Regions from separate parts of the Thioalkalivibrio sp. ALE11 genome, predicted to be linked through region 2. Evidence: predicted binding sites of a transcription regulator. Region 2 holds the regulator's gene; each other region holds the start of a gene.
The links. The regulator sigma-54, encoded in region 2, starts transcription at its own class of promoters, with help from an activator protein. The targets are predictions, from matches to a motif close to TGGCANGNTNCNTGCTT.
Positions count from the first base shown of each region.

Region 1: the regulator sigma-54 is predicted to act here: its motif matches at 1,219-1,235, upstream of glnL (nitrogen regulation protein NR(II)).
Region 3: the regulator sigma-54 is predicted to act here: its motif matches at 1,302-1,318, upstream of F620_RS0108470 (TorF family putative porin).

Region 1 covers NZ_KB906165.1:59,612-62,881, forward strand. Annotated here, with positions in the region: gene F620_RS0102375 (hypothetical protein) at 1-735, shown strand, start outside; gene F620_RS0102380 (DUF4124 domain-containing protein) at 714-1,091, shown strand; gene glnL (nitrogen regulation protein NR(II)) at 1,247-2,353, shown strand; gene ntrC (nitrogen regulation protein NR(I)) at 2,350-3,270, shown strand, end outside.
Region 2 covers NZ_KB906171.1:58,885-62,154, forward strand. Annotated here, with positions in the region: gene lptB (LPS export ABC transporter ATP-binding protein) at 1-583, shown strand, start outside; gene F620_RS0109955 (RNA polymerase factor sigma-54) at 668-2,197, shown strand; gene hpf (ribosome hibernation-promoting factor, HPF/YfiA family) at 2,201-2,539, shown strand; gene F620_RS0109965 (PTS sugar transporter subunit IIA) at 2,544-3,008, shown strand; gene hprK (HPr(Ser) kinase/phosphatase) at 3,011-3,270, shown strand, end outside.
Region 3 covers NZ_KB906169.1:131,138-134,407, forward strand. Annotated here, with positions in the region: gene F620_RS0108460 (amidoligase family protein) at 1-527, opposite strand, end outside; gene folB (dihydroneopterin aldolase) at 601-960, shown strand; gene F620_RS0108470 (TorF family putative porin) at 1,371-2,063, shown strand; gene glnK (P-II family nitrogen regulator) at 2,131-2,469, shown strand; gene F620_RS0108480 (ammonium transporter) at 2,509-3,270, shown strand, end outside.

The sequences.
Region 1 (3,270 bases), on a different contig from region 2:
GAAGCAGCCTTTGCCGCCGCCCGGGCGGCCGGCGCGCCCGTGGGGCTGCCCGCCGCCGGCGATGCCCCGCAGCTCGACGGGGATCGCGCGCGCTGGGTCCTGGAGCGCGGCAACGCTGCGGAGCCCGGGGCGATCGCCAGCGGTCCCGGCACGCCGGAGGCGCTGGGCCGCCTCGCGGCCCGCTGGCAGGCCTGGCATCCGGCGGAGGCCCTGCCGCAGGACGGCGTCTGGCGCCGCGGGGTACTGCAGCAGCAGCTGCGCGAACGCACCGAAGACCTGAGCGCCACCCTGGATGAACAGGCGCGCGAACAACTGAACCGCGAGCTGCATCATCAGGGGCTGTACCGGTTCGAGGACCTGCCGGTGGCCGGCAGCTTCTGGCGCTCGGTCCGCCGGCACGGCGAGCACACTGGACTGGCGGATCTGACGGTCCCGCCGGCCCCCGTGCCGGCGTTCTGGCAGCTGGCGCGCATCGCGCTGGCGGTGGCCGTCAGCGAGACGGGCGAGCTCGATCGCGAACGCTACCGCGCCCTGCTGGATGGCTATCACCGCGAGCGCCCGCTGAGCGCGATCGAACGCGGCGCCGCCCCGACGCTCCTGCGCATGGCCGCGCTGGATGACTGGCTGGAATGCATCGAGGCCGGCCACGCGCCCGCGGGCCCCGATCCGCGCCTGGCCGGCCTGCAGGACGCCGGCACCCGGGTGCAGTCGGTATGGGTAAGGCCCGCCGCCTGATGACCCCGCGGGCCTCCCTCGCGGGGCTTGTGGCCCTGGCCATCGCCGGGGCGCCGGGCGTCGGCGTTCTGGCCTCCACCGAGGTCCACCGCTGGGTGGATGAAGACGGTGTGGTGCATTTCTCCGACGAGGCACCCGGCGACGGGCGCAGCGAACGCATCGAAGTTCAGGAGCCGATGGGCGCCGTCCCCCTGGAGAATGCCCGCGAGATCCTCGAACGCCCGATACGGCGGCCGGGAGAAGACCCGACGGACGACGCCCCGGAGGAAGACGCGGCCGCGGACGAAGAGAGCGACGATGAAGACGAATATTCGATCGAGGACGTCCCGGTGCCCGTGGAACTGGTGGATTTCTGAGCCAGCCACGGGCATCGCACCACTTTGATGCACAGAATGCCCTACAATAGGGCAATGACTGCACCTCATCAGAGCGCCACCGCACAACGCCCCCGGACGAAGCGCTGCGACGCCCTCGTGGCCATTCTGGCGCACTTCATGCTTGAAGCCGGGTGATGAGCCCGCATACGCCCCCTTCGCCCGCCTCGCTGCCCACCCCCCCGTGGTGGGACGACCTGTCCACGGCCGTGATGGTCACCGACGGGGATCTGCGGCTGCAGGCGATGAACGGCGCGGCCGAGGTCCTGCTGGGCCTCAGCCGCGAGCGCATCCTCGGTCACCCGCTCGGCCAGTGGCTGCATCTGGACCGCAACCTGACCACCCGTCTGCGCAACGCCCTGACCCGGGACCAGCCGATCACCCTGCGTGCGCGGCGCCTGGAACCGCTGCGCGCGGAAAGCTTCCTGGCCGACGTGGTGATCACGCCGCTGCACGGCGAGGGTGACGAACCCGGACGGCTGCTGTTCGAACTCAGCGCAATCGACCGGCACGAACGCATCTCGCGCGAGGAACAGCTGCAGAAGCAGCAGGCCATCTCGCGCGCGGTCACGCGCGGGCTGGCGCACGAGATCAAGAACCCGCTGGGCGGGCTGCGCGGCGCCGCGCAGCTGCTGGCCGGAGAACTGGACGATCCCGACCTGCGCGAATACACGCGCATCATCATCCATGAGGCCGACCGCCTGCGCTCGCTGGTGGACCGCATGCTCGGCCCCAACAACATGCCGCAGCGCGCCCCTCTTAACCTGCACGAGGTCCTCGAGCATGTGCGCGGCCTGATCAGCGTCCAGCTGCCGCTGGGCGTGAAGATCCGCGGCGACTACGACCCTTCGATCCCGGAGATCGAAGCGGATCGCGACATGCTGGTGCAGGCGCTCCTCAACCTGGTGCAGAACGCCCTGCAGGCGCTGGGCGACGAGGGCGAGATCGTGCTCAGCTCGCGCATCCTGCGCCAGTACACCGTTTCCGGCAAACGCCACCGGCTGGTCGCGCGCCTGAGCGTGCGCGACAACGGGCCGGGAATCCCCGAGGAGGTCCGCGAGCGGATCTTCTTCCCCATGGTCACCGGCCGCGACAGCGGCACCGGCCTCGGCCTGCCGATCGCGCAGAGCCTGGTCCAGCTGCATGACGGCCTGATCGAATGCCATTCACGGCCCGGCTCCACGCGCTTCGACATCCTCCTGCCCGTGGCCGGACCGCCCGCCAGCGAGAGCCCCGACGCATGAATCCAACGGTCTGGATCATCGACGACGACGATTCCATCCGCTGGGTGCTGGAACGCGCCCTGAGCCGATCCGATATCGCGGTGCGCGGATTCGAGTCCGCCGACGCGGCATGGGCGGCCCTGGAGACGGAAGACACCCCGGACACGATCGTCGCCGACATTCGCATGCCGGGGCTCAACGGGCTCGATTTCCTGGCGCGCATGCAGAGCCGGGGTGACGCGCCGCCGGTGATCATCATGACCGCATTCTCCGATCTGGAGAGCGCGGTGGGCGCCTACCAGACCGGAGCGTTCGAATACCTGCCCAAGCCGTTCGACGTGGACGAGGCGGTGGCCCTGGTGCAGCGTGCCCTGGAGGCCCGCCGTGACAGCCTGGCGGCCGCAACGCCCGACGAGGGCAGCGCCGAGGAAACCCCCATCATCGGCGAGGCGCCGGCGATGCAGGAGATGTTCCGCGCCATCGGCCGCCTGTCACGCTCCAACATCACGGTGCTGATCAACGGCGAATCGGGCACCGGCAAGGAGCTGGTCGCACGCGCGCTGCATCAGCACAGTCCGCGGGCGGGGCAGCCGCTGATCGCCCTGAACACCGCGGCCATCCCCAAGGACCTGCTCGAGAGCGAGCTGTTCGGCCACGAGCGGGGGGCCTTTACCGGCGCCAGCCAGACGCGCAAGGGCCGCTTCGAGCAGGCCGACGGCGGGACCCTGTTCCTCGACGAGATCGGCGACATGCCGTTCGACCTGCAGACCCGCCTGCTGCGGGTGCTGGCCGACGGCACTTTCTACCGGGTGGGCGGGCATACCCCCATCCATACCGACGTGCGCATCATCGCCGCGACCCACCAGGACCTGGAAGAGCGGGTGCGCGCGGGGCAGTTCCGCGAGGACCTGTTCCACCGCCTCAACGTGATCCGCATC
Region 2 (3,270 bases):
CCTGGTCGGACTGATCCGGCCCAATACCGGGCGCATCACCCTGGGCGGGCGCGACATCACCCGGGCGCCCATCCACGAACGCGCCCGCGCCGGGCTGGGCTATCTGCCCCAGGAGGCCTCGATCTTTCGCCGCCTGTCGGTCGAGGACAACCTGCAGGCAGTGCTGGAACTGCGCCCGGAACTCGACCGCCACGAGCGCCGCCGCATCGGCGACGCCCTGATCGAGGAATTCCAGCTGGAGACCGTGCGCCACAGCCCCGGGATCGCGCTGTCCGGAGGCGAGCGGCGGCGCGCCGAGATCGCCCGCGCGCTGGCCGGCGATCCGCAGTTCATCTGTCTGGACGAACCGTTTGCCGGGGTCGATCCGATCTCGGTCGGCGAGATCCAGGCAGTCATCCGCCACCTGGCCGAACGCGGCATCGGCGTACTAATCTCGGATCACAACGTACGCGAGACCCTGGGTATCTGCCATCGCGCGTACATCCTCAGCGAGGGGCGCCTGCTGAGCGCGGGCACGCCGGACGAACTGCTGGCCGACGCCCGCGTGCGCGAGGTCTACCTCGGCGAAAACTTCCGCCTGTGACACCGACCGCCGCACCCGGACGGTGCACAAGCCCGCAGCAAGGGATTACTATTCACTTATGGTGACCAACGCCTTTCCCAACTCATGCTGAAGCCCGGGCTGAATCTGCAGCTCGGTCAGACGCTGACCATGACGCCGCAGCTGCAGCAGGCCATCCGGCTGCTGCAGCTGTCGACGCTGGAGCTCCAGGCCGAGATCCAGCAGGCGCTGGAAAGCAATCCCATGCTGGAACAGGCCGAGGATGACGAACTCGGTGCCGACGCGGGGGACACCGCGGACACTGCCAGCGACGCGAACACCGACGACGGCGAGAGCGGCAGCGACGCCGCCCGCACCGGCGAAACGGTGGATGCCGGCGGCTCGGAGGACGTCATCCCCGACGAGCTGGTGACCGACAGCCGCTGGGAAGACATCTACGACGCCAGCGCCAGCCCGCGCGGTCCGGACGACCGCGACCCGCTGGAGAACACCTCGGACGACGACGGCGGCGGGCTGCAGGATCACCTGCTGTGGCAGCTGCATCTGTCGCACCTGACCCCGCGCGACCAGCGCATCGGCGCCGCCCTGATCGACACCATCAACGGCGACGGCTACCTCGAGGGCGACGTCGAGACCCTGGCCGAGACCATCAGCCGGAGTGAAGAACCCCCCGTCGACACCGACGAGGTCGAGGCCGTACGCCACTGGTTGCAGCACTGCGACCCGCTGGGGGTCGGTTCGCTGGATCTGCGCGAGTGCCTGGAGGTCCAGCTGGGTGAGCTGGCGCCGGACGCGCCCTCGCGCGAGGCGGCGCGCGCGCTCCTCGAACACGGCATGGACGCCCTTGCCCGGCGTGACTACAAGGCCCTGCAGCGCCAGAGCGGCGTACGCGATGGCGACGAGCTGGCCGCGGCGCTGGACCTGATCCGCACGCTCAACCCGCGCCCCGGCGCCCAGATCAGCGAGACACCGCCGGAATACGTGGTCCCGGATGTCTACGTGCGTCATACCGACCGGGGCTGGCAGGTCGACCTGAATCCCGAGATCGCCCCGCGCATTCGCATCAACGACCTCTACGCCGGCATGGTCCGCCAGGTCTCCGATGCCCGCGACAGCGCCTTCATGCGCGATCAGCTGCAGGAGGCGCGATGGTTCATCAAGAGCCTGCACAGCCGCAACGACACCCTGCTGCGCGTGGCGCGAGCGATCGTCGAACGCCAGCAGGGGTTCCTGGAACACGGCGAGGTGGCGATGCAGCCGCTGATCCTGCGCGACATCGCCGAAGCCCTGGAGATGCACGAGTCCACGATCTCGCGGGTGACCACGCAGAAATACATGCACACCCCCCGCGGGGTGTTCGAATTCAAGTATTTCTTCTCCAGTCACGTGGGCACCAGCGACGGCGGGGAATGCTCCGCGACCGCGATTCGTGCCATGATCCGCGAACTCATCGAAGAGGAAACGCCGGGCAAACCGCTCAGCGATTCCCGCCTCGCCCAGATCCTGGCGGATCGGGGCATCAACGTGGCCCGGCGTACCGTGGCCAAATACCGGGAGGGCATGAACCTGCCATCCTCCAGCGAACGCCGCCAGATGGCCGCCATGCCGACCGGAAGCAAACCGAAAGGAGCCTGACCCATGCAGATCAATCTCACCGGACACCACGTCGACATCACCGACGCCCTGCGCGACTACGTCAACGAGAAATTCCAGAAGCTGGAACGCCACTTCGACAAGGTGATCGACGTGCACGTGGTGCTGAACCACGAGAAGACGCAGAAGCTGCACAACAAGGCGGAAGCGAATCTGCAGGTCAGCGGCAACCACATCCACGCCGAGGCCAGCCACGATGACATGTACGCCGCCATCGACGGCCTGATCGACAAGGTCGACCGCCAGCTGATCAAGCACAAGGAGAAGGTCAAGGATCATCATCGCGCCGAGGGCGCCCAGCGCAACCGCGAACAACCCGAGTAAGCCGATGAATCCGGCCGAGCTCATCACCCCGGAGCGCATCGGACTGGAAACCGACTGCTCCAGCAAGAAACGAGCGCTGGAAACCCTCGCCGATCTGCTGGTGGACGGGGCCGCGGACGGACTGGCGGCCAGTGCCGCGTTCGAAGCCATGTCGGCCCGCGAAAAACTGGGCTCCACCGGGCTCGGCCATGGCGTGGCGATCCCGCACGGCCGTCTCGCCGAGCTGGATACGCCCCGCATCGCGGTCCTGCGTCTGGATCAGGGCGTGGATTTCGAAGCCATGGACCACGAACCGGTGGACATCCTGATCGCCCTGCTGGTGCCGGAAGAGGCCACCAGCGAACACCTGGACCTGCTGGCCCAGCTCGCGCGCGGGCTGTCGCAGCCGGACACCCTCGCCGGCATCCGGCGCGCCGCGGACAGCGCGGGGGTCCAGCAGGCCCTCACCCGGGCCCTGGGAGATACCTGACCATGGCCGACCGGGCGGAAGCGGCAGCCGACGGCACCGCGAGCAACATCACCATCGCCGCGCTCACGCGGGCGATGGGGAGCCGTCTGGATCTGCGCTACGTCCACGGAGAGGAAGCCGCGGGCGACCGCGAACTCCTGGGATTCGGCGATGGCGACCTGCCGCTGGCCGGCCACCTGAACCTGATCCGCCCCAACCGCATCCAGGTCATCGGCGACTACGAGGCCCGCTACATCGCCGGCCTGTCCGACGAGCAGCGTGA
Region 3 (3,270 bases), on a different contig from region 2:
AGCCACTCGGCATCGGTGCGGTGGACCTCGATATTGATCTGCAGCCCGAAGGCATAGAGGAATGAGCGCTCGGTCCCCAGTGCGCCGGCCTGTTGCAGGGCGGCGCGCACTCGGTCCAGGCGGGGCAGGTCGGCGACGGCGATCGGCGGCGCCACGATCTCGTGCGGGACCAGGCGGCCTGCGGCGTCCGCGAGCCAGTGTTCCAGCGCGGCCTCGTCGGAGTCGTCCAGCTCGATGCCCAGGCGCGCGAGGTGTTCGCGGTAGCCGCGGTCCTTCAGTACCCGGGCGTCCAGCTCCAGCTGGAAGTCGCCGACGTCCGTGTCGCGCACTTGGAAGACGAAGGCGTTGTCCGACTCGATGTGCCCCCCGAACTCGTCTTTCACGGTTTTGGCCATCGTCTCCAGCGACACCCCGGCCATCTCGATCTCCACGCCGATGCGCCGGGACTCGCCCTCCGGATTGGCGGGCCAGGGGAGTTCGTGAAAGGGCTTGCTCATGCCTGTCTCGATGTGACCGGGAGGCACCATGATAGCGGCTCGGTGTACCTTGTGCGGCCCGGGCAGTAGGATAGGCGCCGACCCACAGGAGCCCGCCGAACCCATGGATCGAATCTATCTGCGCGACCTCGAGATTGACGCCGTTGTTGGCGTCTACGACTGGGAACAGCGCATCCAGCGCCGCCTGCGATTCGATATCGAACTGGCGGCCGATACCCGCATCGCCGCCTACTCCGGCGAAATCGGCGACACCGTCGACTACGAGGCGGTGGCCAACGCCGTGCGTGCCATCGTCACGCGCGAACCGCATGCCTTGCTGGAATCCCTGGCCGAAGAGATCGCCGAGGCCCTGATGGCCCAGTTCGGCACGCCCTGGGTGTGCATCAAACTCGGCAAGCCCGGCGCCGTGCCCGGCGTGCGCGAGGTCGGCATCGAGATCGAACGCGGAAGTCTCTCCTCGTAGAACCTCCTGGGCCTGGGGCTGCGCCGCTCCGCCCATACCCTGTTGGATCATCGCGAATCGCGGACGACGGGGCGATCTGCAGGGCAAGGCGATCTTCACCGTGCGTCCCGCATTACCGCACGTGCGCTTTCCGCGACCGTGTCTGCCTCCCGATTCGTCTTACCGATCTGCCGCTTGCCGATGGGTGAACCGTCTGGAATCCCAGACCTGGTTCACAGTCCTCGGTCTCCGCACGTTTTTGGTGCGTGTGCACTTTTAGTGCGCACCAAATAAAGGCAAAAGCCCGTGGTTGGGCCGCAACAGGTGTTGCGAAAAGCCGATTTTTGCTCCCTTTCGATACTTGGCACAGCCCATGCAAGGACCGGGTGTCGACTACGCGACACTCGATCAACCAGAGGGAGATCCATCCAATGAAGAAATTCAAGCGTTCCATCCTGGCTTCCGCCGTTCTGGCCATGAGCGGCACTGGCGCGATGCTTGCCACCTCGACCGCCGCCGCCGAGTTCTCCGGGAACATCACCATCGCCTCCGACTATGAGCTGCGCGGTTTTTCTCAGACTAACGGGGCCGCTATCCAGGGTGGCTTTGATTATGAACATGGCTCCGGGTTCTACGTTGGCACTTGGGCTTCCAATCTGGACCCTGACCTCTATGCGGGCGGAACTTACGAGCTTGATCTCTATGCCGGATTCGCTGACGAACTGGCCAACGGTTTGGGTTATGACGTTGGTTATGTCTACTACTTCTATCCCGATTCAGACCTCGATATTGGCTTTGCCGAGATCTACGGCGAACTCTCCTACGACATGTTCTATGGTGGTGTAAAAGTCATTGTTAACGAAGAGTCTGATGCTGCTCCGTTTGAGAGCGGTAGCGCTTACTACTACGCCGGGCTGGATGTCCCGTTTGCCGATGTGTACAGCGCTGGATTCATGGTTGGCCATCAGACTTTTGATGATAGTGCTGTGGACAGCTACACCCACTATCACGCTGGTCTGAGTCGTCACACAGATAGCATGGGCACTTTCAGCATGAATCTGGCGTATGCCGATGAAGACGGCGAGGACGTTCGCGCCTACGTCGCCTGGTCGCTCGGTTTCTGAGCCGGTCGTTGATCCAAAACCCCAATGGCGGGCTTGCGGTGAGCGGGTCCGCCCCAAGGAGTGAACCATGAAGATGATTACTGCCGTGATCAAGCCGTTCAAGCTTGATGATGTGCGCGAGGCGATGTCCGAGATCGGGGTGCAGGGCATCACCATGACCGAAGTCAAGGGTTTCGGTCGCCAGCGCGGCCACACCGAACTGTACCGCGGTGCCGAATACGTCGTGGACTTTCTGCCCAAAGTTAAGCTGGAAGTCGCGGTGGACGACAGCCTGGTGGACAAGGTGATCGAGGCCGTATCCAAGGCCGCGAGCACCGGCAAGATCGGTGACGGAAAGATTTTCGTATCGCCGGTCGAGCAGGTCCTGCGAATCCGCACGGGTGAAACCGGAACCGAGGCGCTCTGAGCGCCCTTCCTCGGTCCTACTGAATGAGGTAATCCGACAATGGATATCGAACAGCAAGTCGTCGAGGTGGCTTACGCCCTTGACACCTTTTACTTCCTGATGGCCGGCGCACTGGTCATGTGGATGGCCGCGGGCTTTACCATGCTCGAGGCCGGGATGGTGCGCACCAAGAGTGTGGCCGAAATTGCAACCAAGAATATCGCCCTGTATTCGATCGCCAGCATCATGTACATGCTGATCGGCTACAACATCATGTACAGCGACGGGCTCACCTCGTTGATCCCGGGCCTGGGCTTCTTTATTACCGGTGACAACGCCGTGTCCGAGGTGCTGGGCAGCGGTGGCGACATCTACTACTCCGACCGCGCGGACTTCTTCTTCCAGGTGGTGTTCGTGGCCACCGCGATGTCGATTGTTTCCGGGGCGGTCGCCGAACGCATGAAGCTGTGGGCCTTCCTCGCCTTCGCCGTGGTCCTCACCGGCGTGATCTACCCGATCCAGGGCTTCTGGAGCTGGGGCGGCGGCATGCTGGACCAGATCGGCTATCTCGACTACGCCGGTTCGGGCATCGTCCACTTCACCGGTGCCGTGGCCGCGCTGGCGGGCGTCCTGCTGCTGGGGGCGCGCAAGGGCAAGTACGGCAAGGACGGCCAGATCAACGCGATCCCGGGCTCCAGCATGCCGCTGGCGACGCTGGGCGTGCTGATCCTCTGGCTGGGCTGGTTCGGCTTCAACGGCGGTTCCGAGCTCAAGGTGTCCGACGTTGAATCCGCGAATGCCGTGGCGGCCGTGTTCACCAAC